DNA from 3 places in the Paenibacillus sp. FSL R7-0333 genome. Region 3 is predicted to be linked to each of the others. Evidence: riboswitches for the same ligand, from Rfam matches in the RefSeq annotation. Region 3 holds a riboswitch; each other region holds the start of a gene.
What was found. A riboswitch is a leader RNA that binds a small molecule or an ion and turns the genes downstream of it on or off. The one in region 3 is predicted to bind cobalamin.

Region 1: it holds a riboswitch for cobalamin, as region 3 does, so the genes downstream of both, MKY86_RS07420 (energy-coupling factor ABC transporter permease) here and MKY86_RS00780 (anaerobic ribonucleoside triphosphate reductase) in region 3, are expected to answer to the same signal.
Region 2: it holds a riboswitch for cobalamin, as region 3 does, so the genes downstream of both, MKY86_RS03165 (prenyltransferase/squalene oxidase repeat-containing protein) here and MKY86_RS00780 (anaerobic ribonucleoside triphosphate reductase) in region 3, are expected to answer to the same signal.

Annotation. Positions count from the first base shown of each region.
Region 1 is NZ_JBBOBZ010000001.1:1,804,065-1,813,992, forward strand. Features, by position in the region: gene MKY86_RS07385 (5'-3' exonuclease) at 1-584, shown strand, start outside; gene MKY86_RS07390 (hypothetical protein) at 628-1,605, opposite strand; gene MKY86_RS07395 (peptide deformylase) at 1,602-2,018, opposite strand; gene MKY86_RS07400 (alpha-N-arabinofuranosidase) at 2,204-3,697, shown strand; gene MKY86_RS07405 (DUF6171 family protein) at 3,710-3,985, shown strand; gene MKY86_RS07410 (hypothetical protein) at 4,118-4,594, shown strand; gene MKY86_RS07415 (ArsR/SmtB family transcription factor) at 5,032-5,964, opposite strand; cobalamin riboswitch at 6,103-6,296, shown strand; gene MKY86_RS07420 (energy-coupling factor ABC transporter permease) at 6,585-7,349, shown strand; gene MKY86_RS07425 (energy-coupling factor ABC transporter substrate-binding protein) at 7,349-7,642, shown strand; gene cbiQ (cobalt ECF transporter T component CbiQ) at 7,639-8,427, shown strand; gene MKY86_RS07435 (energy-coupling factor ABC transporter ATP-binding protein) at 8,440-9,300, shown strand; partial or broken gene cobJ (precorrin-3B C(17)-methyltransferase) at 9,315-9,928, shown strand, end outside.
Region 2 is NZ_JBBOBZ010000001.1:752,218-762,145, forward strand. Features, by position in the region: gene MKY86_RS03160 (GAP1-N2 domain-containing protein) at 1-2,176, shown strand, start outside; cobalamin riboswitch at 3,630-3,822, shown strand; gene MKY86_RS03165 (prenyltransferase/squalene oxidase repeat-containing protein) at 4,036-5,220, shown strand; gene MKY86_RS03170 (S-layer homology domain-containing protein) at 5,228-6,205, shown strand; gene MKY86_RS03175 (DUF4430 domain-containing protein) at 6,659-7,516, shown strand; gene MKY86_RS03180 (energy-coupling factor transporter transmembrane component T) at 7,513-8,457, shown strand; gene MKY86_RS03185 (ABC transporter ATP-binding protein) at 8,373-9,928, shown strand, end outside.
Region 3 is NZ_JBBOBZ010000001.1:182,435-192,362, forward strand. Features, by position in the region: gene MKY86_RS00760 (S-layer homology domain-containing protein) at 1-2,207, opposite strand, end outside; gene serS (serine--tRNA ligase) at 2,842-4,122, opposite strand; gene ssuE (NADPH-dependent FMN reductase) at 4,530-5,099, shown strand; gene nrdG (anaerobic ribonucleoside-triphosphate reductase activating protein) at 5,191-5,718, opposite strand; gene MKY86_RS00780 (anaerobic ribonucleoside triphosphate reductase) at 5,715-7,700, opposite strand; cobalamin riboswitch at 8,010-8,240, opposite strand; gene MKY86_RS00785 (MTH1187 family thiamine-binding protein) at 8,580-8,888, shown strand; gene MKY86_RS00790 (sugar phosphate isomerase/epimerase family protein) at 8,937-9,716, shown strand; tRNA gene MKY86_RS00795 (tRNA-Thr) at 9,816-9,887, shown strand.

The DNA.
Region 1 (9,928 bases), 1.6 Mb from region 3:
CAGATGACTGCATTGGTACACTGGCTTCGTGCTACAGCGGGGAGTCGGAGGTCTACATTCTAACGGGGGACCACGACATGCTCCAGCTGGTGAATGACAGCGTCAAGGTCGTGATTATGAAAAAAGGCCGCTCTAACTATAAAGTGTATGATCCGGCTGAGCTTTTGGCAGAACGGGGCCTCACTCCTGCGCAGGTGATCGACCTGAAGGGCTTTATGGGCGACACCAGCGATAATTATCCCGGCGTGAAGGGCATAGGCGAGAAGACGGCCACCAAGCTGCTGACCGAATACGGCACGGTAGAAGGGGTCATTGAGAACCTGCATCTGCTGCCCAAGGGCGTACGCGCCAAGATTGAAGCGGATCTCGACATGCTGCATCTCTCCCGGGAGCTGGCGGAGATCCGCTGTGATGTGCCGGTAGTCTGCGAGCTGGCCGAATGTCTCTGGGAGCTGCAGCGGGATACGGCGGCACGCAAGTTCCAGGAGCTGGAGTTCGGCAGCCTGATGCATCTGATCGGCGGAATCGCCGAGGTGCGGGATGACCGGGGGATCGTGCAGATTGAGCTGGGAGATCTGGGCTGAGGCCGGAATAGACAGCAAACCAAACAAGACAGTAGATACTCACCTATCGTGAGTGTGTACTGTCTTGTTTGCGTGTGAAGAGATAGACCGCATTGTCCTCAGAGGGCGGCACAAGCAGGCGGGATAATTCCTCATTCAGCTCCATGCTGAAATGCTTAGCCTTATCATACGCGTCGAAGTCACCGGTGATCGCCGGGTCTCTTGTGCCGATTACAATATACGACTCTACAGATTCCGTATTAAAAACATGTTTCTCGTACGGGTTGCCGGGCACCGGCCAGGAACAAAGTACAACCTTAGGAGCGTATTTGCTCAGAGCGGCTTTGGCATCGGCTTTTTCCACAAAATCCGGGTAGGTGATATAATGCGCCCAGCTATAATCATCAGTTGCCCGGCAGGCTGTGCCGTTATCGTTCAGGAATCTCGTCAAGGTACCGTCACCCGCACCGATCTCCAGGCACTCCTTGTCTCCTATCAGAGCGGACAAGCGCTTGATTAACGTACGGGAATAGAAACAGTAGATCCCTTGTTTATTGACAAGCGGCATCAGCATTTTGGGGCGGATAATCAGCTTCCAGCATACCCGGAACAGAGGGAGCGATACGGGCTTCCGTACAAGCTTTTCCTTGAACAGGAGCTTCTGCAGAATATAACCGTCCCAGAGATTGAACCGGACAGGCCCGGAGACTGATTCGGTGGACACCGTGAGTTGCAGCTGTTCAATCAGATAAATGGCGAAGCGGGCTTTAATAATATTAGGAAGAAAAGCGTTAATGGTGGTTTGATTAAAGCCGCTTTTGACAATTTTGCTCTTCGCTATTTTGGCGCTGCTTGTATAGCTGGCGAGTAAATGTTGGATCAGCTTGGCGCGTTTTTGGCTCGATAGGGCATTGATCTCAAGCAGCACTTCTTCCTTGTACTCCGGATATTCTGACAAAAGCGTGCGGGTATCGGTCTCATTCCTCAGAATTTGCTCGGCGGCCGTCTTACTGAAGGTTAGCGCTCTCAGGTCCCGGCTCAAATGACAATACCCTCGCAGTGATCCACCTCATGCTGGATAACCTGCGCTGTAAATCCGGTAAAGCTATCCCGGTGCTTTTTAAAATTATAATCGAGGTATTCTACCTCAATGTAGTCGTACCGTTTCGTTGGGCGTACGCCTTCAAGCGACAGGCAGCCTTCCTCAGTGTCATAAGGACGGGTGCGCTTAACGATCACCGGATTGATCATCGAAAGGGTCAGCTGCTGCTCCACGCGGATGGCAATGATGCGTTTGTTGACGCCAATCATGTCCGCAGCCATGCCGACGCACCGGTCGGAGTTGGCGTTCAGGGTCTCCACAAGATCCATTAACACGGGCAGATCCTTTTCCGTGGCCGGCGCAGATTTCTGGCTAAGAAGCGATATATCTTTATTGATAGGTCTAATCATCATACTCTCCAATTATGCTGTATTTGTGTGTCCATAATATCATTTTTGGCGGGGAAGTGAAATGCGGGAATGCGGGAGGGGCTGCTTAAGATAAAGATTGACGAACTAGAGGAAGCTTGATTATAATGTTAATATAAGTGTTAAATGATTAACAAATATATTAATCTAAAGAGGAGCGTTAACTTCCCATGGCAGAACGCATTGTACTGAACACCGACATCCGCAAAGGTAAGATTGACCGCAACATCTACGGACATTTCGCTGAGCATCTTGGACGCTGTATCTATGAAGGCATCTGGGTGGGCGAAGATTCCCCTATTCCGAACACCAAGGGTATCCGCAACGACGTAGTGGAAGCGCTTAAGGAAATGAAAATTCCGGTACTTCGCTGGCCGGGCGGCTGCTTCGCCGATGAATACCACTGGAAGGACGGTATCGGCCCGAGCGAAGAGCGCAAGCGGATGATCAACACACACTGGGGCGGCGCGGTAGAGAACAACCATTTCGGTACACATGAATTCATGCTCCTCTGCGAGATGCTGGGCTGCGAGCCGTACATCAACGGTAACGTAGGTAGCGGAACTGTTCAAGAGATGTCCGAGTGGGTGGAATATCTGACCTTCAACGGAGTCTCGCCAATGGCTGAGCTGCGTCAGAAGAACGGCCAGGAAGAGGCCTGGAGCGTTAAGTATTTCGGCGTGGGCAACGAGAACTGGGGCTGTGGCGGTAACATGCGTCCTGAGTTCTATGCTGATCTGTACCGCCAATATCAGACGTATGTACGTAACTATGGAGACAACAAGATCCACCGGATCGCCTGCGGTGCGAATTCGGATGATTATAACTGGACGGAAGTGCTGATGCGGGAAGCTACCCGCTTCATGGATTCGATTACCCTGCACTATTACACCCTGCCTAATTCGGACTGGAATCATAAGGGCGCGGCTACAGGCTTCGGAACAGACGAATACTTCACAACGTTGAAGAAGGCACTATTCATGGATGAGCTGGTTACCCGCCATATCGCCATCATGGACAAATACGATCCGGAGAAAAGAGTCGGCCTGATCGTTGACGAGTGGGGCACCTGGTATGATGTTGAGCCGGGTACGAACCCGGGCTTCCTCTACCAGCAGAACACGATCCGCGATGCGCTGGTGGCCGGCTTGACGCTGAATATTTTCCACAAGCACAGTGACCGTGTACGGATGGCGAACATTGCCCAGACCGTGAACGTGCTGCAGGCAGTTATTCTGACCGAAGGCGAGAAAATGCTCCTGACTCCTACTTACCATGTATTCAACATGTACAAGGTGCATCAAGATGCAGAATTGCTGGAGCTGACTGTAGACAGCCCGGTATACAGCTATGAAGGCGTAGAGATTCCTGAAGTATCGGCTTCGGCTTCAGTCAATGCTGAGGGCATCATTCATGTCAGCCTGTGTAACCTGAATCACGCGTCATCGGCTGTGTTACCGCTTGCCCTGCGCGGATTGGCTGGTCAAGCATCTGTAAGCGGAACAACGCTGGCCGGAGCTTCCATCGATGCCCACAATAGCTTTGAGCAGCCGGAAGCTGTAACACCGCAGGCATTCAGCGCCTTCAAGCTTGAAGGGGATACGCTGACTGTAGAGCTGCCGCCAATGTCGGTAACGGTACTGGCCATCACTCCACAAGCCTAAGGAGAGAACCGGATGACAACCACTTCAGCCTGCAAAGGATGCCGGGAGGAGTACAAGGTCACGGAAGCACAGATTGCCCGCATTCTGGCGTCCTCCATGTTCAATCCCGGTAATTCGGCTTCCGATGAGGTCTATGCCGAGCGGCTTGCGCTTTGCGGGGCTTGCCCCAAGCTGCAGGATGGTGTGACCTGTACCGCCTGCGGCTGTATCATCCCTGTCGTGGCCCGGCTGAAGGCCCGTAGCTGTCCGCTGCCGGGCGGCGGAAAGTGGCAGCCGGTGACGGAATGACGGCCCACGCCTAACGGCAAGGAGCCAGGCGAAAAGATAGGCTAGAAGCCGCTCTTGCCATAAGAGACGGACCGATCACCGATAGCCCCTCCAACCTGCACAATGCGGCGGTTGGAGGGGCTTTTTTGCGTTGTGGAGGAGAGGGGGCTGGATGAGGAGATGAGAGGGATAAATCCCTCTAATGCAGCGGGAAGCGGGCTGGATGAGGAAAAGAGAGGGATAAATCCCTCTAATGCGGCGGGAAGCGGGCTGGAGGAGGAAAAGAGAGGGATAAATCCCTCTAATGCGGCGGGAAGTGGGCTGGGTGAGGAAAAGAGAGGGATAAATCCCTCTAATGCGGCGGGAAGTGGGCTTGAAGAAGAAATGAGATGTATAAATCCCTCTAATGCGGCGGAAAGTGGGCTGGATGAGGAAAAGAGAGGGATAAATCCCTCTAATGCGGCGGGAAGTGGGCTGGAGGAGGAAAAGAGAGGGATAAATCTCTCATATGCGGTGGAAAGTGGGCTGGAGGAGGAAATGAGAGGGATAAATCCCATTAGTGCGGTTAGAAGTTGGATGGATGTTGCGAGGGGCATTAGTGCCCCTGAATTTGCTGAAAGTGAGCGTTGAGCAGAAATGAAGAGCACTAATGCCCCTGAATTTGCTGAAAGTGAGCGTTGAGCAGAAATGAAGAGCACTAATGCCCCTGAATTTGCCGAAAGTGAGCGTTGAGCAGAAATGAAGAGCACTAATGCACCTGAATCTGCCGAAAGTGAGCGTTGAGCGGAAATGAAGAGCACTAATGCACCTGAATCGGCCGAAAGTGGGCGTTAAGCAGAAATGAGGAGTATTAGCTCTAAAAGTAGCTGAAACGAAAACTAACCTAATTAGTCTAACTAATCTAACTAATCTATCTCTCCTACCTACCTACCTACCTACCTACCTACCTACCTACCTACCTACCTACCTACCTACCTACCTACCTACCTACCTACCTACCTACCTACCTACCTACCTACCTACCTACCTACCTACCTACCTACCTTCTACACACCCTAATCTGGCTTTCATATAGAACCCGGCAAATCTGCCACACCATCCGTATAAAACAGCTCAAACACCAGATCCTCGTTGTAATTGCCGAAGCCTTTACCGAACAGGGTGAGGCCGCCGATGTGCTCGGCATCCTCCTCGACAGAGAGCCGGAAGGTCCATTGTTTGTTGCGGATGCCTACCTGATCCAGGGTGACCTCCGACAGCTTTTGCCCATCCATGAAAGTGCCCGTCTGCGTAATCCGCAGCTGCTTGAGCAGGCCGTATTGATTGGTGAGTGCAGGCCACCAGGCCGGGGTGTATTTTCCCGGATTATCTCCGTAGTCACCGGGGCTGGTCCAGAAGCCGAGCGATTGTCCGTTCAGCGTGAAGGTAATATCCGACGGCCAGTTGTTGTTGACGGACGGGGCTTCGGAGGCGATCTCCATCGTGATGGCAAGCTCCTCCGGCTGCTGGCTCGACAGCAGGAAATTCGGGATTTTATACTCGACGAACCCCTTGCCGAACCAGAGAATCCCGGCGTTCACGCGCTCCTGGTCCCAGAAATAACGGGGATCGTCAAAGTGTCCGATGACCCTCTCCGTCGTAGACAGTCCACAAGTAGGCTCGATCTGGAAGTCGGAATAATGCCCCACCGGAATGTCCTTGCGGTACCCTCTGCGCGGAGTCCGGGCCTGTCCCGGAAAAACAATTTCTGCCCCGTCGGCGGCCAGTGTGCAGATCTTCTGCAGACCGCTTTTGCCGGGAGCCATATGGCTGCGGATCAGCCCGGCGGCTTCGAGCTTGCGCACATGCATGGTCATAATCGCACTGCTGAGCTTGAGGGCTGCGGCCAGTTCCTTCACGTTCATGGGCTTCTCGGACAGCAGCCGCAGCATGTGCAGGCGCACGGTACTGGACAGTGCCTCGTACACGGGCAGGGATTGTTCGGTTAGATCAAGTTTCATCGGATGCCTCCACGTTCAGGTTATATAGTTAATAATTATATTACTCAAATAAAATTTCTACAAGCCATGATTGGCTGAAGGCAGCTTTTCCAATTTATATCACAGACACGCTGAGCCGAGTCCGCTATGATGTGAGATGAATTAGCGATGAAACAAGGTGCTCTTGCCGGAAGCGGCAAGGGATAACAGGGAATCGGGTGCAACTCCCGAGCGGTCCCGCCACTGTATGGAAGAGCTGCACTTCATGAGGTCACTCGGGAAGCCCCGGGGAAGACGAAGTCTGCGGCGCCTGTATTCCAAGCCAGGAGACCTACCTTGTCGACGCACACCACGACTCTACGCGGATAGGAGCGGTGTACGGATAGGTTAATGAGAAGAGGCGTTCTGCCCTGATGGACCGGAGGAATCTTGGAATCTTAGAGATGACACCCGGCTTACAGCTGCGGGATACAAGGGGACACGGCCCATAGTGATGGGACGATGAGAAGCACCTTGTTTCGCTTGGCAGCGGCTGCGCGCTCTATCGAACTTGCCTGCGTACATACACTCCCACCCTTTAGGGTGGGTTTTTTGGGCTTTATGATCTGTAATGGGAAATCAACAAACATGGAGGGTGACAAATGAAAAAGCACAGATGGTGGAGCTTTGCGGCACTGGTTGCCGGATTTACGGTGTACTTTATGCTGAACGAACCGGGGACGGCCCGGGCGATGCACATTATGGAAGGATTCCTGCCGGTTGGCTGGGCGGTGTTCTGGTGGGCGGCGTTTATCCCGTTCTTTGTCCTTGGAATCTTCAAGCTGAGAGCCATGACCCGGGAGAATCCGGAGCTGAAGCTGCTGCTGGGTCTGGCCGGGGCGTTTACCTTCGTACTGTCTGCGCTCAAAATGCCTTCCGTGACCGGAAGCAGCTCCCACCCCACCGGTACCGGACTAGGTGCGGTAATGCTGGGGCCGCTGCCCATGAGCGTAATCGGCTCGATTGTCCTGCTGTTTCAAGCGCTGCTGCTGGCGCACGGGGGGATTACTACGCTCGGGGCCAATGCGTTCTCGATGGCGGTGGCGGGTCCTTTTGCCGGCTATGCAGTGTATAAGCTGATGATGAAAATGCCGGACCGCGAGAAGCTGGCCTTGTTCTGTGCGGCTGCGGTGGCTGATCTGAGTACGTACGTAGTGACTTCCTTCCAACTGGCGGTGGCTTTTCCGGCGGCGGATGGCGGCGTGCTGGCATCTTTTCTCAAATTCGGGGGCATCTTTGCCGTGACGCAAATCCCGCTGGCCATCAGTGAAGGGCTGTTGACGGTACTGCTCTGGAACTGGCTGAAATCGTATAGCCCGAATGAATTGTCGCTTCTGAAACGCAAGGTGAACGGAGGAAGAGCCTAATGAGCAATAAATGGAAAAATGGGTTGATGCTGCTGGTTGTTATTCTGCTGGTCATTCTGCCGCTGCTGCTGGTTAATGGGGAATTCGGCGGGGCCGATGATGCGGCTGAAGGTGTGATTACCGAAATGAATCCTGACTATAAGCCGTGGTTCAAGCCGCTGACCGAGCTGCCGGGTGAGACGGAGAGTATGCTGTTTGCATTGCAGGCCGCGATTGGTGCCGGTGTAATCGGTTATACCCTGGGGCTGCTCAAGGGCAAGCAAGGCGGGACGAAGCAGCATAGCAGCAAGTGATCCGGCGGATTGACGTTCTCTCCTACAATAATGCTCTGCGCCAGTTGTCCCCGATGTGGAAAAGCTCGTTCGCAGCCCTGATGTTCCTGCTCTCTTACACCGTACATCCGGTACTACAGGCTGCAATTACCCTATGGATGATGTCCTGGTGTATATTGCAGGCCCGAATTCCCTTGCGTGCTTATGGCATGCTGTTCGGCACAGCGCTGCTGTTCTATGCGCTTAGCGTACCGGCGCTGCTCGTGGAATTCGGGCATCCGGCTGCGGGAGAGGCAGGGATATTCCCGCTTCCGGGACTGAACCTGCCGGTATATGTCACAGCAGCGGGACTTCAGCGGGCAGGGGAGCTGCTGGCCAGAATCTCTGCCTGCATGAGCTGTTTCTTCTTCCTGATGTTTACGACTCCGTTCAGTGAGCTTTTGCAGGTGCTGCGCAGGCTGCGGATGCCGCAGATTGTCCTGGAGCTGATGCTGATTATGTACCGCTTCTTATTCCTGCTGAGTGATGCAGCGCATGGTCTGCTACTGGCCCGCAGGCTGCGCGGAGGCCGCCGGGGCTACAAGGCCAGAATGCGGGAGACTGCGGCTATGGCAGGAGCGTTGTTCGGCAACACGATGCACCGGTATTACGGATTATCGCAGGGGCTGCTGGCCCGCGGATTCACAGATGAGATTATTCTCCCGCCTTATACGGCGCGTCCTGTGCCGCGGCGCTATACAATCCAGGCTTATGCCGGTATTGCGCTACTGCTGCTGGCTGAGGCGTACTTTATCACTAACACATGAAAGGAGTCACCCATGGATCAGGAATCTAGCTTGGCTTGTGACGGAGTGGTGTTCCATTACCCGGATACGAAGGAGCCTGCCCTGCATGAACTGACGTTCTCCATCCCCGCAGGCAGCAAGACGGCGGTGCTCGGTCATAACGGTTCGGGCAAATCGACGCTGTTCCTGCATGCCGTCGGCATTCTGCGCCCGCAGCAGGGGACGGTTGTGCAAGGAGGGAAGGCGTTATCCTACTCCAAAAAAGAGCTGGCCGCTCTGCGGCGGAAAGTGGGCCTGGTCTTCCAGGACCCCGAGCAGCAGCTGATCCTCAGCACTCCGCTGGAGGATGTGTCGTTCGGGCTGCGCGGCAGCGGCATGGCTGAACCGGCTATCGCTGCGCGCTGCCGGGAGGTCATGGAGCTGCTGAATCTATCCGGTCTGGGCGATAAACCGATTCACCAGCTTAGTCTGGGCCAGAAGAAACGCACGGCACTCGCCGGTGTACTGGCTATGGAGCCGGAGCTGATTCTATTGGATGAGCCAACCTCGTATCTGGACCCGTTATCGGAAACGCAGATGCTGAAGGGGCTTGAAGCCATACATGATAAAGGGACAACCGTAGTTATGGCTACGCATGATATGGACCTGGCCTACCGCTGGGCGGACTGGATTATTGTGCTGGAGCATGGAAGATGCCGGGCGGCGGGGACGCCGGAGGAGATTTTTGCGGGACGGGAAGAGCTATTGTCCATCGGGCTGGGACTGCCGCTGCTGGCTGACTTATGGTTCAGCCTGCCTGCCAGCTTGACCGCAGGGCAGAGCGCTCCCCGCACCGCCGGAGAATTCAAGGTGAAGCTGTATAAGCTGCTTGCGCTTAACCACAGCTATTCATGAACGGGGGAAGAAGAATGAAGAAACAAGGAAAGCTGCTGATTATCGGCTTCGGCCCCGGAGCGCTGGAGCATATTACCGGCCGCGCACTGGCTGCGCTGGATGAGAGTGAGGCGGTCATCGGCTATACCACTTATGTAGATCTGATCAGACCGCTGCTGCGGCATCAGGAGATTGTCGGCACGGGAATGACCGAGGAGGTCAGCCGGGCCCAGGAGGCCGTCCGCAGAGCAGAAGAAGGGCAGACAATTGCGGTAATCTCCAGCGGCGATGCCGGTGTCTACGGAATGGCCGGGCTGGTCTACGAGGTGCTGATCGAACGCGGCTGGAACCGCTCAGAGGGGGTACAGGTGGAGGTGATCCCGGGAATCTCGGCGATCCAGTCCTGTTCCTCGCTGCTTGGAGCGCCGATTATGCATGATTCCTGCACGATCAGCCTGAGCGATCATCTTACGCCCTGGGAGAGCATTGCTGCGCGCGTGGAAGCAGCGGGGGCGGCAGATTTCGTCATTGCGTTCTATAATCCGCGCAGCGGCAGACGGACGCGCCAGATTGAAGAAGCGCGGGGCATTCTGCTCCGTTACCGTGATCCGGCTACCCCGGTAGGCATTGTCAAAAGCGCCTATCGTGA
Region 2 (9,928 bases), 570 kb from region 3:
AGATAACAAGAACGCTATACTCGGCGGCCTGTTGTCCTATCTGAAGCCGGAGGGGAAGCTGGACTCGCGGGTGCGGCTGAATGATATGTTCCTGGAGCGGTTCGACCGCGAATATGATCTGATCCGCAAGCAGGGGATTCCGTCAGTTGAAATCCTGGAGCAGTTCAAGGCGTATTACGCGCTGCCGGGCCATAATTACCGGGTGAAGATCGTCGATTACTTCATCAACGGGATGCTGAACTGCCAGTCCGGGGGCCGGGAGGATGTGCTGGCGGCGGCTTACGGGATTATCGAGAGCGATGCGGAGCTTAGTGAGGCGTTCTTCAAAAAAGTGCTGTCCCAATCTCTCTTCCGCAGAGCGCTGTTCGAGCCGTATCTGGAATCCCGGCTGGCGGCCGCTGCCGGAACGGCGGATATCCTCCGCCTCGTGGGCCACTTTGGCCGGAGTCTTCCGGAGGTGCTTCAGCAGGCAGCGGTACGGGATACCTTCAAGGAATATCTGCTGGAGAAGCTGCAGCGGGAATCCGATCCGGTAGCGGCGGTAACGGCTGTTCATGAAGCGGTCCAGCAGGCAGAGAAGCAGCGCCGCAGAGGCGGCGTATACCCGGAGGCCTTGTCCGTTATGGAGGAGCTCGGCACAGTTGCTGACCGCTTCCTGCTGAACCGGCTCTCGCTGGACGAGCTGACGATGGAGCAGCTGCTGGAGATCTCGTTCCTGCGTTACCGGGATACGGCAGACTGGCAGCCGCCGCTTGATGCGATTGCGAAGCGCAAAGCGAATGCGCTGCGCGCGGCCTACCGCTGGTTCGGGGAGGAGTCGCCGGACGAGGAGATTTTTGCCGGACTGACGCCGCGTGAGCTGGACGATGTACAGCTGCTCGGCGCGCGGTGGCTGAAGGAAGCGCGGAGCCTGGAGCCGTTCGACCGGCTGCCGCTGGCCTTCTATCACAGCAGTGAACGTGAAGGCGGGCCGCTGGATTATGATGCGCTGCTGGATCTGGTGGTCCGCAAGGCGGGCAATGACAAGGAGACGGTGTACCGGTTCCTGGACTGGTCGCAGCACAGCTGGCTGTTCGCAAGCTCAGGCAAGAAGCTGTGGCCGAATTACAAGCGGGCCGTGCTGAGGTATTTCCTGAAGAGCGACCGCGAGGCGTTCAAGAACCGGGAATTCCGCAAAACCCATCTCGACACAGCAACGCCTGCCATGCAGACTGTCTACAATGAAGCCCGCGCCCAGCTGGCTTCGCCGCTGGCGCGGTGGGTCAGCCGCAGCCGATTTCAAATCCTGATCTCAGGGAGCATCCTCGGGATCATTCTGATTGCGGCGGTTATCCTGCTGAGCCAGCTAGGGGGACGCGGCAGGGATACAGCTGCGCCGGTGGCCAGCCCCAGCCCGCTTCCGGCAGTGACCGGGGGGGCCGCTGTAGCGGCCCCGGTCTCTGTCCGGCTTATCGGCGGTGATGCAGGGACTGGCGGGAATAGTAGCGGTGATGCGGGAAGCGGAGAAGCGGGTAAGAATAACGGCGTTAAGCTGTTGTTCAGCTTCACTGATGCTGCGGAATGCTCCGCCTTCAAGCCGGAGCGGATCGGCGTGGAGTCCGCCAGCGGCGTTACGGACTACGAGGTTAAGGCAACGGTTAGCAGTTGCCAGGTTGAAGCAGGCGCCGGAGTGGACGGCGATGTGAAGAGTGAAGCAGGCGCCGGAGCGGACGGCGGTGCGAAGAGTGAGGCAGGCGCCGGAGTGGACGGCGGTGCGAAGAGTGAAGCAGGCGCCGGAGTGGACGGCGATGCGAAGGGTGAGGCAGGCGCCGGAGTGGACGGCGATGCGAAGGGTGAGGCAGGCGCCGGAGTAGACGGCGATGCGAAGGGTGAGGCAGGCGCCGGAGTGGACGGCGGTGCGAGCGCTGAGACAGGCGCTGGAGTAGACAGCGGCGCGGATAGTGGAGCAACCGCCACTCCAGCGGCGGCGGGGACTCCTCCGTCACGCGTCTACGAGGTGACGGTGGAGCTTTCAGCAGGCGCGAAGCTGGCGGCAGGTGATATGATCACCGCCGGAAGATACTCGCTGAAGCTGGCGGCAGATCCGGGCAGCGCCCCGGAGGCCACAGCCACAGCCGCGCCTAGTGCGGAGCCGTCCGCTTCCGCAAGCCCGGAAGCGGACAAGGACGTGGAATAACACAGCGGCAACAAGCAGGCTGCGTAAGCTTTTAACTAACGCGATCGGATAATGCAATCGACTGACGCAATTGATTGCCGCTACCGGCCAACGCAATCGACTGACGCTACCGACTGACGCTACCGACTGACGCTACCGACTGACGCTACCGACTGACGCTACCGACTGACGCTACCGACTGACGCTACCGACTGACGCTACCGACTGACGCTACCGACTGACGCTACCGACTGACGCAATCGACTAACGCTACCGACTGACGCAATCGACTAACGCTACCGACTGATGCTACCGGCCAACGCAATCGACTGACGCTACCGACTGATGCTATCGACTAACGCTACCGACTGACGCAATTGATTGCCGCTACCAGCCAACGCAATCGACTAACGCTACTGATTCACTCAACCGACTGACGCTACCGAGTGGCGCTTTTAACTAACGCTAACGAGTAACGCTCCTTAGTCATTCAGCCGACTCACACAACTAACTGACGGTTTTGAGTCGATACCAAGTGATGGTACTGAGTAACATTGCTTACAGTGATAGGTGTACTCCGTACAACTAAAAACAGTGAAAAGGAAGACGTTCCTCTCGTAACTGTATTCCATACAACTAATTTTGCCCGAATGGGCGAAAAGCCGGTACAGAAGCATTTTAGGTGCATGAAATACAGCTAAAAGTACATTTGGCAGTAAATCAGACGATTTAGTTGTACAGATTGCATTTAAGCATAACGTTTGGAGCTAGAATAGTACCTTAGTTAGTCGGGGTACGGCAGCCCCCCAGCAAGCTAGAGGATTAAATGAATGCTGATTAGTTAGAACCTGATGATCGACTAGCGGTAGCTGATCCGCTGTGCGCATATAGCGCGGCATGGTGGACTGGTCAGAGCCTGGTGCATACTACTTTATGTAGTACAATGATTTGCGCTCCGGCAGGCTGATACGAGCATAAAGTAATTAGTTAAGTGTGCTAGTGTCCGAACGAAGCTGCTCGATTGCACTTTGTACACTAGAATGAGGCATATCGAGCCTTATATGGTGTTCTGCTGTATTCGGTACATTAGATTTTGGGAATTTGGCCCGGCGGAGGGTTATTTGCCACAATCGATTGTATGAAATGCAGCAGAATGCGTTATCGACCGCTTTTACACGAATTCTAATGTACATAATACAATCGCCTGGCTTCCGCTGTCTCCGTTAGTACCGCCAACGGCTTAATTAACAGCAGAAGAATGACTCCATAGTCCTGAATAGTACGATGTGCCGGGGTAGCGGGCATGTGCTGTTCAGGATTTTTTGCTGCGGAATGGGCGGGGCTTCGGGGGGATGGAATAGAAATAGCTTGTCTATAGACATACAGGGGAATAGTAGATATGATTGTTTCAGAATATTAAAATTTAATAAGCTTTGGGAAAAGGTGCAGATTGCCTCAGAGACCGCGCGCTGTCGCTAGCAGATGCTGGCAGGGCTATGTCTAATAGAGGAATCTGCTTAAAAGGGAAGCCCGGTGCAAGTCCGGCGCGGTCCCGCCACTGTAAATACGGAGCAACTCCTGAGGAGCCACTGTCTGCTAACGGGATGGGAAGGCGGGGGAAGCGGTGAAGTATGAGCCAGGAGACCTGCCTTTTTCGTTGTTGTTTCTATTCTTCGGGGGTAAGAATGTGGAAGCAGATGCTGATATTGGCGAGGGCTGTATATGCTGTATTGTATGTAGTGTGGGAGAGCAATCGGCTCCTTCAGCCGCCCTGTATTGTATTCTTCCCCGGCCGCCCTGCACAGGGCGGTCTTTAGGTTGCCGCTTTATCTGCGGAGGAAGCAGGATTCATCCATTCTATTTCAGGAAAGAGGTTAGTTATGAAGAACCATTCTCTATCATCCAGGTTCACACGGCTGGGACTAGCTGTCATTATGCTGTTCGCACTGTTGGGAGCAGCCGTAGCCCCGGCAGGACAGGCTGCTGCTGCACAGGCAGGCGGGACTTCCGCACCCGCGGTATCCGCTCTGCCCGCAAGTGAGGCAGCCAGCGTAACCGCTGCGGTCTATGCCACTGCGGAGTTCATGCTGAAGAACGGAGTCCAGTCGGACTGGCAGGCGATTGGCCTTGCGCAAGCAGGCTACAAGGTTCCTGCCAGCTATCTGAAGGCGCTTGAAGGCAAGGTGGCTGAGGCTAAGGGTGTTTTTGCCAGAGCTACGGACTATGCCCGGATCACGCTGGCTGTTAAGGCACTGGGCGGCGACCCGGCGAATGTGGCAGGCTTTAACCTGATCGAGAAGCTGTACAATAACGATAAAATTACGGGCCAGACGCTGAATAATCCGGTCTATGCACTGCTGGCTCTGGATTCCGGCAGCTATACGATCCCGGCAACTGCAAAATGGACACAATCTAAGCTGCTGGCAGAGATTCTGGCGAAGCAGAACCCGGACGGCGGCTTCACCCTGACCACGGGTGGGAGTGATCCGGATATGACAGCGATGGTGCTGAACGCACTGGCTGGACACAAGCAGGAAGCGGCAGTGAATGCTGCCGGTCAGCGGGCGGGAGCCTGGCTGGCTAAGGCACAGGATAAGAACGGCGGATATGGCGACAGCAGCGAGAGTGTAGCTCAGGCCATCATCGGTCTGTCTGCCTTCGGCATTGATCCTGCAGGAGCAGATTATACCAAGGGTAATATCAATCTGGTCAGCAAGCTGCTGAGCTTCAGCGCAGAGGGCGGCGGATTCGCCCACACTGCAGGCGGCAGCTCCAATCCGCTCTCTACAGAGCAGGCGCTGGAGGCTTTGGTAGCGTACAAGCTGTTTGGTACAGGCGGTAAGCTCTTTGATTTTAGCGGCATACCAGTGAAGAATCCTCAGGTAAGTGTCTCGGTTACAGTTGAAGGTCCGAATGGAACCTTGGCTGAGGGCAGCGTGTACGCCGGAAATGTGCTTACGGCACTGGATAAGACAGCAGCAGCCAAGCGCCTGGCTCTGGTCAATGAAGCAGGCAATTATGTGACGGATCGGCGGCGTGATTGCGGGTACTTTTGGTGGATATGATGGCTGGATGTACGTGATCGCACGCGGCGGAGCATGGATCTATCCAAGTGTAGGGATGGGCGACTTCGCGCTGGAGGAGAATGACCGCATTGTGGTCTATTATGGTGGGGACAACACGCAGGTGGTTGATGCCGTAACCGTGACTCCCGCACAGCCGCAGCCTGGACAAGATCTGAAGGTGCAGGTAACCCAGAAGCAATGGGTCTGGAATGAGGCGACCTTCACCTCCGATTCGGTAACCTCACCGGCGGCAGGCGTACAGGTAACCATCGGCGGCAAAACAGCAGTTACAGATGCTGCGGGCGTGGCTGTTGTGGCCGGAGGACTGCCAGCAAATAAATATACCCTGACGGTTACGGGATATCTGAAGGATAAAACCCCGGCCATCGTGCGTCATACGGTTCCGGTAACAGTGGCTTCTGCGGCGGCGGACCGTCCGGCTTTTGGCGATGTGAAGTCGATCTCGCCTTGGGCGCTGGAGTCGGTATACACGGCGTATGACCGCAAGCTGATGAATGGTGTGAGTGAGGACAGCCTGCTGTTTGCACCGAAAAAGAATATTACCCGTGCTGAATTTGCAGCACTGCTGCTGCGGTTAACCGGGAACGAGCCGTCTGCGGCGTCTTCCGCTGGGGCCTTCAGTGATGTTAAGGCTGGTACATGGTATTATGGAACAGTGAACCGGGCGAAGGAGCTAGGAATCATCAGCGGCGTAAGCGCCAAAACGTTCAAACCGGACGGGCTGGTTACACGCCAGGATATGGCTGTGATGATGGTTAGAGCTTTTAAGCTGGATGCTACATCAGCCGGAGCAGGAGCAGGGGCTGGTAAGTTCAGCGATGAAGATAAGATTAGCGACTATGCATTGTCCGCTGTCCGTACGGTGACGGGACTTGGATATATGAGCGGTACCGGCGGCGCATTCGAGCCTACTGCTGTAGTAACCCGTGAGATGGCTGCTGCTGTAGCGGTTAGATTGCCATAGTTGAGTAAGAGTAGGGGATGGTATAGTTTAGTTGAAATTTCCATTCCGCTGCAGGATGGGTGCTGTACGCTGGGGCGGACAATAAGTGGATAAATGACATCTAATCTGGCAGGATTTGCTGCAAAGCGGGAGTTAGTTGGAAAAACAACACTTATTCACGCTCGATGCTCCCGTATGATGGGTTGTGGGCAGAATTAGATGCCTGAAATCCAACTAATTTCTATACAGGTGCGTAACCAGAATAATTAAGTGTAGAAAATCCAACTACCGCCCCCGTGCCGATGAGTAGTTGAGGCGTATAGGGTTGTTGAAGCGTTGCAGGCTCATTAGACAGGCGATTTTGCTTGGAATTAGTTCGGATATGTCTTGAAAAGTAAGCATAAGGTGTATGAAGGAACGGGGAACAGGCTGACTGGCCCCCGTTCTTTTCCCTTTTGTGGAGGTGTGCTGGTAATGTTCAATCTATTCAAAAGAGGCCGGGGAAGGCTGGCGCCGCTGCTTCTCCTGCTGATGGTATTGCTGCTCCCCGGCTGCTCCTCTGGGCAGCCGGATCAGGCAGGCGGCAGCCCGCAGCCGCCCGCCGGGACCCCGGCCGCGCAGACGCCGCGGCCTGGAGACGAAGCGGCTCCGCTGCCGGGAGCCGCTGAGGGCACTGCCGTACCATCCGCCCCTGCGGAAGGTACGGCAGCTCCAGCGTCGCCAGGCGCAGCTGCGACGCAGCCTCCGGCGGGCGCGAGCGAGCCCGCCAAGTCCCCGGCGTCGCCAGGCGCAGCGGCGACGCAGCCACCGGCGGGCGCGAGCAAGCCCGCCAAGTCCCCGGCGTCGCCAGCCGCAGCGGCGACGCAGCCTTCGGCGGGCGTAAGCGAGCCCGCCACGTCCCCGGCGTCGCCAGGCGCAGCGGCGACGCAGCCTTCGGCGGGCGCGAGCAAGCCCGCCAAGTCCCCGGCGGCCACACCCAAGCCGGACAACGTAGTCACTCTCTCCATCACCGGAGATGAGGAGCATGGCGTGATTCTGGCCGCTGCCCAGTACGAGATCAAGAAGGGCGAGAGTGTGCTGGACCTGCTGAAGCGGATTACACGGGCGCAGAAGATCCAGATGGAATATCAGGGCAGCAAGGCTTTTGCTTACGTGGAAGGTATAGATAATTTGTACGAGGGTGATCACGGGGCAGAGAGCGGCTGGATGTACAAGGTGAATGGAGAATTTCCGTCCAAGGCTGCGGGTAGCTGGATCGTCGAGCCCGGGGATACCATCGAGTGGCTGTATACACTTGATCTAGGCAAAGACCTGGGGGCCAAAGCGCCATGAGCAGCGGCTTTCGTTCCATGCATCCGGTAGTAGCCCTGCTGTATTATGCAGGGCTGCTGCTGTTCACTCTGCTGGTCTTCCATCCGTTATTTCTGGCTACAGAGATAGCCGGACTGCTGGCGCTGCTGCTGTTGCAGGGACAAGGGCGTCAGCTGGTGCGCAGCTTGCCTTTTATACTGCTGATGGCAGCTTCCGTGGCCTTGCTGAACCCGCTGTTCTCACATCGAGGGGCGCATATTCTGTTCTACTGGCTGGATCAGCCTATTACGCTGGAAGCTGTGCTGTATGGACTGATGATGATGACTATGCTGCTTACTATTTTTATCTGGTTTATATCCTACAATTACACGGTGACTACAGATAAGTTCATGTACCTGTTCGCGGCGGCTGCGCCGAGAACGGCGCTGCTGACGCTGATGGCCATCCGGTTCGTACCGCTGTTCCAGCGGCGGCTGCGCCAGATTACGCTGATCCAGCGTCTGCGCGGGATAGATGCCGGTACGGGAAGCCTTAAGAAAAGAATGACGGACGGAATGACGCTGCTCAAAGTACTGTTGACCTGGTCGCTGGAGGAAGCCCTGCAGACAGGAGATTCCATGACAGCCCGCGGCTACGGAAGTACCAAACGCAGCACTTACACGATATACAAGGCCGATTTGCAGGATAAGCTGGTGATGCTGCTGTTAACCGTTAGCGGTGTGGTTACGCTGCTGTTCTGGGTGCAGGGCTACGGCAAGCTGGAGATCTATCCCCGGATGAGACCAGCGGACTTCGGCTGGCAGGAGGCCGTCATGTACGGCAGCTTCTGCCTGTTCGTGCTGATTCCTGCGGGACTGGAAGGAAAGGAGAAATGGTTATGGAGATCCTCAAAGCACAGCAATTATCCTTCCGATACCCTGAAGAAGACAGGGACACGCTCCATGAGCTATCGTTCGTCATAGAAGAGGGGGAATTTGTCGTGCTCTGCGGCCCGTCCGGCAGCGGCAAAACCACCCTGCTGCGTCATCTGAAGCGGGAGCTCACTCCGGTGGGTTCATCCAGCGGAACCTTGACCTACAAAGGGCAGCCTCTGTCCGGGCTTCCGGCAGCGGTGGCCGCCGGGGAGATTGGGATGGTCTTCCAGAACCCGGATGCACAGATCGTGATGGATACGGTCTGGCATGAGCTGGCCTTCTCCATGGAGAACCTGGGGCTGCCGCCTGCTGTCATGCGGACCCGGCTGGCGGAGATCTGCGGCTTGTTCGGGCTGGAGCCGCTGCTCTACCGTCCGGTACATGAGCTGTCAGGCGGACAAAAGCAGCTCATGAACCTGGCCTCAGTGCTGCTGCTTCAGCCCAAGGTGCTGCTGCTGGATGAGCCAACCTCCCAGCTTGATCCTGTTGCTGCACGGGAATTCATGATGGCGCTACAGCGGCTGAACGAGGAAATGGCGGTCACGGTGATCATCAGCGAGCACAGGCTCGAGGAGGTACTGCCGCTGGCGGATCGTGTGCTGATGCTGGAAGACGGCAAGCTGCTGGCAGATGCCGCTCCCCGCCTGTTCGCCCGGCAGACCGGCAGCGGAGCCTTGACTTCGGCTGGGCGTTACTTGCCAGCCGCCTCACGCCTGTACTTGTCGCTTGCTCCGGAAGCGGATTCGGCTGCGACGGAGAACATTCCGCTGACGGTGCGTGAGGGCAGACGCTGGATACATTCCCTGATGGCAGGAACGGACGCTGCCGCAGGCGCTGAACTGGTTAATAACTTGAATAGTCCCGCCGCAGCGTCTCTGCTCACCTGCCGCGAAGTAACCTTCCGGTATGAGAAGGAGGGCCGGGAGGTCCTGAGGAAGCTCACGCTGACACTTAAGCAGGGGGAGCTCCTGGCAGTCATGGGCGGGAATGGTGCGGGCAAGTCGACCCTGCTGCATGTACTGAACGGACTGATGAAGCCGCAGCGCGGCAAGATAGAGCTGGCCAAGGGCAAGACAACAGGTCTCCTGGCGCAGAATCCGTTGCTCTATTTCAGCTATGATACGGTAGCCGAGGAGCTGCAGCATATGGGGAGCTACGCCGGACTATCTCCTGAGGCAACAGCAAGCCGGATTGAGGCTTTGCTCGAAGTGTTCCAGCTCCGGGAGGTGCTGCAGAGTCATCCGCATGACCTCAGCGGCGGGCAGCAGCAGCAGGCCGCGCTTGCCATGATGCTGCTGATGAAGCCGGATATTCTGCTGCTGGATGAGCCGACTAAGGGGCTTGATCCGGCCGCCAAAGACAGGCTGGCCGCCCTGCTTCAGCAATTGCGCGGGCAGGGGATCAGTATTCTCATCGTAACGCATGATGTAGAATTCGCGGCTAAGCATGCTTCGCGCTGTGCACTCCTGTTTGACGGGGGAATTACGGCAGCGGGCACACCGGCTGAGTTCTTCAGCAG
Region 3 (9,928 bases):
ACGCGCAGATTGAAATCTGCCCCGCCGAAGTCAATCTGTGCGAGCAGCGGATCATGGTCACTGATCCGGATGCCGTCTGCATCAGATACAGTACCTTGCGGATAATCTCCCGGATCTGCGTAATCGGCATTAATATGCACGATATCAAGCTTGCTGGCAGAAGCCAGCCGGTTATTGACGAGGATATGATCCAGCGTCTGGGAGTTGCCCTGGAAGTTGTAGGAATACCGTTCACTCAGCGGCAGGGTATTTACAAGATTCGTAAGTGCGCTGCCCTTGAGGATATTCAGCGTGTCTGAGAACTGGAAGTCATTCAGATCGCCGAGCACGACAAGATTTGCCGCCGGGTTCTTCTGAAGCACATCCTCAGCGAAGCTGCCTACCACCTTGGCGATCTTGGCCCGCTGAACTTCAGTCGAGAAGACCGGAGGTTGTACGGAACCGAACAGATAGTTGTCACTGCTCTTGGAGTTGAAGTGATTGGCAATCACGATGATTTCTTTGCCTCCGAAGATGAACTCGGCAGCCAGCGGCTTGCGCGACTCCTTGAAGGCTTCATTGCCGGGATCAATGCGGCCCGGATTCAGGCTGAGGCCGGAACCGGCGGTATAGCTTACAGCGTCAGTAGCATTACCAGGTGTGCCCGGCTTCAGCGAGACGCGGTTCATATTGTACAGGAAGCCGGAGCGGATATTGCCGTCCGGAACGCCGCCATCCTGGTTGTTCAGCGGTGCGATATCCGTGTAACCATAGTCAGATGCACCGCCGTCAACAGCTGCAATGGCGGCAATCAGCGCTGTGTAGCTGTTGACGGCATCCGTTCCGCCTTTGCCGGTTCCATCATTATCCTGCACTTCTGTCAGGCCGATAATATCGGGTGTTTTGAGATTGACCACGATATCTTTGGCGACATTGGCGATTTTGGCCGGATCATTATGCTGGGAGAAGTTCTCAATGTTAAAAGAAGCGATATTCAGCTTATCCGCATCTCCCGGGGAGAGCGAAGTCACTTCTCTCTTCAGCTTGCTTGGGGAGACATCCGGCAGGCCGTCTGTTTCCGTAGAAATCAGGAATTTGCCGTAATCATAGGTCAGAATACCGGTGACATTGCCCAAGAATTGTTGGCCTGTAGTGAGTACCGGAGCAGTCTTCACAGAGAGTATTAGGCGCTGCGGGTTAAAGTCGGCACCCGTCAGTACCAGCCCGCCGGCAGGGGAAGTCACTTCAGTCGTGTTGCCCGTACCGTTGACGGTCACCACTGGGATTTCAAAAGTACTGCTGGAAGCATAGTAGACTGCCGGGCCCACAGTGGTCGGCTTGGCAATCTCCAGCCGCATGCCTTCCAGACTCTCATAGAAGTCTATGGCATCGGTGGCCGGCTCGAACTTGGCCGGATTCAGACCATCATCATCGATCACGGCTGTTGGGATGAGGCGTCCGCCAGTGCCCAGCAGGGTTGGGGCCGGAAGCGGATTACCGCTGCTGATAACCGTTGTCTGGGTGGCAGTGATCTGTGTAGTGGATAACTGCCCAGAGCGGCCGAATTCCTTGACTACTCCGTCTACCGTTACAGTATCGCCTGGTTTAACGGCGCTGCTTTTTCCTTTTTGATAGATTTGGATGGCCTCTGAGGTCTTGATATCCGTATCCATATCAGCGGCTGCAGACTGAATGAAGAAGCTGTCCGCATCCTTGATGTAGGTAACAATTCCCTTGATATCAGTGACCATCTTGTCCGCGTAAGGGGAACTATGTCCTGCACCTTGAATCTGGTTAATCTTCAGACCCACCAGTGCAGAGGCGACGCTGTATTCAAAAGTGGAGGTTGGACCTTTCTCAGAATCAGGTATTGAGGAGTAGGCTGTAATCTTAAGCGAGGTAATGCCGGAATGAACGATGATTGGGGCAGTATATAATTGGTCTGCCACTTCTGGGGTAGCACTCTTGTTAGCGTAAACACTGTAATACACACTTGCCGTTACCGGGGTGCTTAGCATAATGGTTGAGCCTGTGCCAATCTTAGTACCCGAAGCGGGAGATGCAGTAACGGGGGGCGCTTGGGTCGCTACAGCAGTGTCGGCTGCTATAATCGGCTCTGCTGAGGCCGTCCCTGAGCCTCCTGATAATGCCGGGAACATCCCGGTTAATAGCAATGCTACCGCCAGGAATAGACTGAGCGGCTTCCTGCATTGTGAAGAAAGTTTCATGTGAGTATACCTCCCCATAAAATATCATTCGTACTCTATTATAATAGAGATAATATGAATCTAGCGCAATTTTTCGGCAATATTTGTTAAACTTGCATAAATCCATGGTTGGAAATGCATGAAATATATAAAAACTTACTATGTTTATACGAAATTCGTTATGTTTTCTGAAAATCATGTAAACTACATGTTATTTATATGCTAAAACAGCGTTCCTCTCCTGAGTGTGGGGGAGCGCTGTTCCACTTTCCCCTCAACGCCTTCGGTGCGCTAAAAACCGATAATAATGTGCTGGCGGGAGGGTGCGGGGGTGATCGGACCGAATGTATGCGAAAAATAGTATACAATGGGGCTGTGCGGAGGCGAGCGGACTGGATGTATGCGGAAAACAGTATACAACGGAGCTGTGCGAGGTCGAGCGGGCGAATGTATGCGAAAAACAGTATACAATGGGGCTGTGCGGGGGCGAGCGGGTGAATGTATGCGAAAAACCGATTACATTGTGTAGCGGGAGGGTGCGTAGGACGGGTGAAGCTCAGGTAAGGGCAAAAATCAGGGGCAGTATTGCCCCTGAGTGTCCCCCGAATGCCCCCAGAAGTCGGCGGATGAGTAGCCGATGGTGGTTAAGGTGAGGTTACTTGAGTTCAATCCGCTCCGCCCCGCCCATATAAGGCCGTAGTGCCTGCGGGATATAGATCGATCCGTCCTCCTGCTGGTGGTTCTCCAGCAGCGGAATCAGAATGCGCGGCGTGGCGACCGCTGTGTTGTTCAAGGTATGGCAGTATTGCAGCCGCCCGTCTTCATCACGGTAGCGGATGCCCGAGCGGCGGGCCTGGAAGTCGAGCAGATTGGAAGCCGAGTGGGTCTCCCCGTAAGCTTCTCTGCCCGGCATCCAGGTCTCGATGTCATACTGCTTATGGGTCTTCATCGCCATGTCTCCGCTACAGACGGCGACTACCCGGTAAGGCAGCTCCAGCAGCTGAAGAATATGCTCGGCATTGCCGAGAATCTCCTGGAGTATCTGCTCCGATTCTGCGGGATCATTCTTGCACATGACCACCTGCTCGATCTTCGAGAACTGGTGGACCCGGTACAGCCCGCGCACATCGCGGCCCGCCGAGCCCACCTCGCGGCGGAAGCAGGCCGACATCCCGGCCAGCCGCAGCGGCTGATCCAGCTCCAAAATCTCATCGCTGTACAGCGAGACCAGCGACACCTCCGAGGTCCCGGCCAGCCAGCGCTTCTCGCCTGTCAGCTCGTAGGTCTGGTCCCGGCCGCCGGGGAAGAAGCCGGTCCGCTCCAGCGCTTCCGGCCGGACGATCACGGGCACATCCATCGCGGTGAAGCCGCGCTGCATCAGCACATCGAGGGCCAGCCGCTGCACGGCAAGATGCAGCAGCAGCCCGGCCCCCTTCAGCACATAGCTGCGGGGCCCTCCGGCTTTGACGCCGCGCGGAAGGTCGATGATGTCGTGCAGCTCTCCGAGCCGGGCATGGTCCCGCGCGCGGAAGCCGAACACCGGCGGCGCGCCATGCCGCCGCAGCTCCACATTCGCGCTGTCATCCGGCCCGATCGGCGTATCCGCCGACACGGGATTCGGCGCGAGCAGCAGCAGCTCGCCGCAGCGCTGCTCCGCATCCAGAAGCTCCGCCTCCAGCAGAGTCAGCTGGCCGTTGATCACCCGCACCTGCTCCTTGGCCAGCTCGCCACCCGAAACGTCGCCCCCGCGCAGCAGGCGCTCGACCTCCTTCGTCAGCGCGTTGCGCTCCGCGCGCCGCTGCTCCGTCTCCCGGCGGGCCAGCCGCCGCCGGTCATCCCACTCCAGAAGTTCCTCCAGGGGGAACTTCAATCTTTTCCACTCGGCTGTCTTCCGTACAATGTCCTCATTCTCCCTGATCCAGTTCATATCCAGCATCTGCATCCGCTCCTTAAGTGTGGGTAAAAAAACGCAAAAAACGCCCTCATCCATGGGACGAGGAGCGTCAGCTCGCGGTGCCACCCAGGTTGACCTCATTCGCGTATAGCAGCTAAGCAGCGCGGAATCAGGCCCTCTTTGGTCTTCGCGGTAACGGGCGAAACCCGGTAAACTTAGGGAACAGGAAGCTGCTCCGGTCGCAGACGCCTCGCGGTTGGATGCCGGTCATTGGCCTGGTCGGGATATAGGTTTGCCGTTTATTATAACCAGAGCGGCAGCGGTTTGCAAGCATAAGAGGGGTTTGACAATATTCCTTGTACTCTGCTAGGATTATTACTAATTTAAAGTATTGATGCCCGGCGAAGCAGCCCGGTTTATCCTATCATGCGGACGGAAGAGGTGCGGAAATGGCCAAAATAGTCGTAATTAACGGAACACCCTCGCTGGTCTCACGGATCAATGCCGTGATTGAGTATGCAGAGAATGCCCTGCGGGAGCGCGGGTTTGAAGTGGAGCGGATCAATGTGGCGGAGCTGCCCGCGGAGGATCTGATCCATACGAAATTCGAGAGCGAAGCCATTGTCAAGGCGAACGGTCTTGTAGCTGAGGCTGATGCGGTCATCGTAGTTAGCCCGGTGTATAAGGCCTCCTATACCGGAGTGCTGAAGACCTTCCTGGATCTGGTGCCGCAAAAAGGGCTGGCCGGCAAAATCGTGCTCCCGCTCTTCATGGGTGGAAGTCTCGCTCATCTGCTGGCGATCGACTATGCACTGAAGCCGGTACTGTCCGTGCTGGGTGCCCGCTACATTCTTGGCGGCGTCTACGCCGTAGACTCCCAGGCGGTTCGTAACGACCAGGGCGTAGTTGAGCTGGCTGAAGAGCTGCGTTTACGCCTGAACAGCGTGCTGGAAGAGCTGGCGGAGGAGACGGAGCATAAGGTGGGGCGCAAGGCAGGGCAGACAGGAGCCGCGGAATAAGGTTAAGCTGCCGGTCCGATCATCCCCGGTACAATCAAAAGGCACTAAACCACCCGGATGCGGGAGTTTAGTGCCTTTGTTTATTTAGAAGTTATACCCCTTGAAAGCTCAGCTCCGGCTCCCACAGAACAACCCTATCTCCCGCCAGACTCGCAGGAATATCAATGATCCGCTGGTTGCTGCTTCCCCGGTAAGAGAGGGTAAGGTCTTTGAGCGCTTCGACGAACCGTCCGTCGATCACGACCTGGCACAAGGCCAGCAGGTTCCATTCCGCTGAACCGGGGGAAGCCGTAAGCTCCTCGTACGTATAACCGGTATAGATCCAGATTGGGAAGTCCGGCAGCTCGGCGCGCAGCTCGTGAATGAAGTCTGCAGCCTCCTCAGCCGAGAAAAAAGGGTCCCCGCCCGCCAGCGTCAAGCCGTCCAGCAGCGGATTGCCTGCAATCTCTTCTATGATCTCCCGCCGCCGCTCCGGGGTGAAGGCCTCCCCGAAGTTAAAGTTCCAGGTCTTCGGGTTGAAGCAGCCCAGGCAGCGGTGGCGGCAGCCGCTGATGAAGAGGACGGCCCGCAGGCCTTCCCCTTCATTGATCGACTCCGGGTAATATCCGCAGATGTTCATAGATGCTTAACACGGTCCCGGACTTCGGCTTGCTTGGCCGCATTGAAGCGGGTCTGATAGTCACCGGTCAGATACCCGGTAACCCGGCGCAGACGGCGGATATGGGTGGTATCCTCATGGGCATTGCAGGTCGGGCAATTCGTACCGATGACCCCTTCATAGCCGCAGCCGGAGCAGCGGTCAATCGGATGGTTAATGCTGAAGTAGCTGATGTCCTGCTCCAGCGCGTATTTGATGATTTTGACGAAGGCTGCAGGGTTGCTCCGGGCATTGCCGTTCAGTTCGACATAGGAGATCGCTCCGGCGTTGCAATATTCATGGAACGGGGCTTCCAGGCTGATCTTCTTGGCTGCGCTCAGTTCATGGTAGACCGGAATGTGGAACGAGTTCGTATAATATTCACGGTCGGTTACCCCAGGGATAGAGCCTAGCACCTTGCGGTCGATCTTGGTAAATTTGCCGGAAAGACCCTCGGCCGGCGTGGCGAACAAGGTGATGTTGAGGTTAAGCTCCTCGCTCTTGCGGTCGCAATATTCACGCATGTGGCGGACGATGGCTACAGCCTTGGCGTGAATCTCCATATCTTCGCCGTGGTGCTTGCCGTACATGGCCTTCATGCACTCTGCCATTCCAATGAAGCCTAGCGACAGGCTGCCGTGCTTCAGCAGTTCGCCTACGCTGTCATCGGGGGCAAGCTGCTCTCCGCCTTCCCAGACGCCTTCACGCATCATGAAATCAGAGGCTTTGGCCTTCTGGGAAGCCTGGATACGGAAGCGGTGCAGCAGGCCGTCCAGCGCAATATCCATATAGTGATTCAGGTCGTCGAAGAACCCTGCTTCATCAGCAGCGAGGCGGCGGCCGGTTATCGTGCCGTGGGCAAGTCCCAGACGCACCAGGTTGAGCGTGTTGAAGGACAGGTTGCCTTTGCCGGAGCAGTGGTTGCGTCCGAAGCGGTCGCCGAGCACACGGGTCCGGCAGCCCATCGTAGCGAACTCGGTATCCGGGTCAGCCGGATCGTAATACTGCATGTTCAGCGGAGCGTCCAGATTGGCGAAGTTCGGATACAATCTGCGCGCCGAGCACTCCGCTGCCTTCAGGAACAGCTCATAGTTGGGGTCCCCCGGCTGCTGGTTGATGCCTTGCTTGCATTTGAAGATCTGAATCGGGAACACCGGCGTCTCCCCGCTGCCCAGTCCGTTCATCGTGGCCGTCAGCAGTGAGCTGATCACAAGCTGGCCCTCCGGGGAGGTGCAGGTCCCGTAGTTGATGCTGGTAAAAGGAATCTGGCCGCCGGAGCGGCTGGACATCGTATTCAGGTTATGTACCATACTCTCTGCGGCCTGCAGGGTCTCACTTTGCGTCTCCTTCAGGGCAAAACGGAAGGCGCGCGGATACTGCTCAGCCAGATCGCTGCGGCTCATCGTAATCTCCCCAAGCTCAGACACCTCTGCATTCTCCTCGAAATACTCCAGACCTTTGCGGAAGAGCTTGGAGAAGGACTTGGTCACATAAGGAGCCAGATCATAATCCAGCTTGTTGGCGGACACACCGCCGTACTGCGCATTCTGCTGCGACTGGAAAATAATCGCCACCAGCGACATCGCCGTCATAATCGAGTTGGGAGGCCGTACGCTGCCGTTGCCGGTGTTGAAGCCTTCACGGAGAAGCCGTTCGAACGGGATGAAGATGCAGTTGGTGGTTCCGATGGCGTATTGATCCAGGTCATGCACATAGACGACATTATCCAGGGTAGCCTGTACCAGCTGCGGCGGCATGGTGAAGTTGCGGGCATACCATTTGGAGTATTCACTGCCGAACTTGCTCATTTTGCCGGAGAAGCTCTCCCCGTTCAGGTTGGCGTTCTCGCGCAGCAGATCCAGATCCCGGCTGTCGATAATATCCCGTCCCAGATGAATGACCTCTTCCAAAAGATCCTCCTGTGCAGCTTGTCCTTCGTTATAACGTTTCTCCAGCAGCGTCATTATATAACTCTCTCCTCTCGGGTATTGTAAGCGTTAAAAAAGCACCTCCGGCCGGGACGGCCGGAAATGCCCGAATGCATGATGCAAAGATCCGGGAAGCGGAAATTTGCCTGTGGTCTGGGTGGAATATACGAGCAGACAAGGGGCAAATAGCTTACGCCCGTTCTTGTATATTCCGCAGAGCCGATACCTGAAAATAATCCGCGATCGTCCTCAGGTATCGGCAGCCTCTGGCCCGATTGACGGAAGGCTAACTCTGCTATTGCAGGCCGCATACGGACACCTTCCCTGTTCCTCGCAGGAGTCTAAGCGGTGCCACCGAAACAGGCAGGTCTCCTGGCTTCCGGCAACTCCTCCGGCGCCTTCCCGGGGGGCTTATTCCGCCCCTTAGTGGCAATTAGCCGGAGAATGCAGCCCTGGGCAACGCACCCTGGGAGCATCCGGTTACAGTGGCGGGACCGCAGCGGTTTTGCACCGCACTTCCCTATTAAGTCGCACCTCTATTACAAGGGGTGAAACGCCCGTTTCTACTATATTTTGTTGTTATCTATTAAAGCTACCGCAATATATTGTGTTTGTAAATGTTTTTTTGCAATCCCGCACGGGGAGCGGGTTCGGCGCTTTTACTCACAGCTGATCCACAGTTAGTCCACAGGTAATCCACAACTTTCCTATGAATCTGCCGTGAATTTTTCATAAAATCTCCGAAAATACGCCACAAAGAATCCATAAATAGAGTGCGTCTAATCCTGGTAATCATTTTGACGGATATTAATAGAATAGAGAGGGTGCAGGTGATTTGTAGCAAGCCTGGCGAAGCGTTACAATAAGAGGATAAGTTAGAGGCAGGCACATCAGATCATTAGGAGGCAGTTCACAATGGCAATTGGCGAAGTGACCGTTATTCCGGTTGGGACAGGCAGCACCAGTCTCAGCAGCTATGTGGCCGAGATGCAGCGCGTGCTGGAGACGGTGGAGGGCATTACCTACGAGCTAACTTCTATGGGTACGATTATTGAGGGGCCGGTAGCGCGGATTCTGGCTGCGGTAGAAGCGCTGCACGAGTCACAGTTCACCGCCGGGGCGCAGAGAGTCTCAACCTCGCTCAAGATCGATGACCGGCGCGACAAGATCTCGACCAGTCGCAGCAAGCTGGAATCCGTGGAGCGCAAGCTACAGGGAGAGTAGCGGGAATACAGTATCTAATCAGAAATGATAATAAGGAGCGGATTATTCATGGCAGAAGCAGCTCAGCAGATCGGAATTCAAATGTATACACTGCGTGACCAGACGGAACGCGATTTCCTCGGCACACTGGCCAAGGTGGCAGAGATGGGGTACCAGGCAGTGGAATTCGCCGGTTATTTCGGTGTATCTGCAGGGGAACTGCGCCGTAAGCTGGATGAACTTGGCCTGGCGGCCCCTTCGGCGCATGTAGGCCTGGACTTCAGCAGTCTGGATAAGATGGAACAGGCCTTAGCCAAAGAGATTGAATACGCGGTAGAGCTCGGACTGCAATATATAATCACCCCGTCGGCACCGCTTCCGCCGAATCCTTCCATAGAGGATGTAACGAGAATCATTCCATTCCTGGAGAAGGCTTCCGCGATGGTCCGGGCGGCGGGGATGCAGTACGGCTACCACAACCATGATTATGAATTCAAAGAGGTTGACGGCAAGGCGGTCATCGATATCTGGCTGGAGCAGATTCCTGCCGAGCATATGCTGGCTGAGTTTGATCTGGGATGGGTATACCGGGGCGGAGCCCGGCCCGTTGATTATGTGTCACGGTACGCCGGACGTGTTCCGCTGGTCCACATTAAGGATTTCGGAGCCAACCAGGAGGAGACCGATCTCGGGAAGGGAGAGGTCGATTTCCGAAGCGTCTTCGAGATCGCGGAGCAGAGCGGAATTCTCTATTATATTGTGGAGCAGGAGGCCTATGAGGTATCTTCTCTTGAGAGCGCTAAGCTCGCACTGGATTATTTCCGCGGGCTGGGGCTGATGCACGGCTGATGCACGGCTGAGGATACAGCAACCAGCGGAAAAAGGGGTTGCGTTTTCCGCTGGAAGAGTTATAATATTTTTTGCTTGGCAGGACAGCAAAGCCTGTTCGCTGGTGTAGCTCAGGGGTAGAGCAACGCACTCGTAATGCGTAGGCCGGGGGTTCAATTCCCTTCACCAGCATTTGTAAGAACTCAATAGTGGCGCGGCTTCTCAAGGTTTTG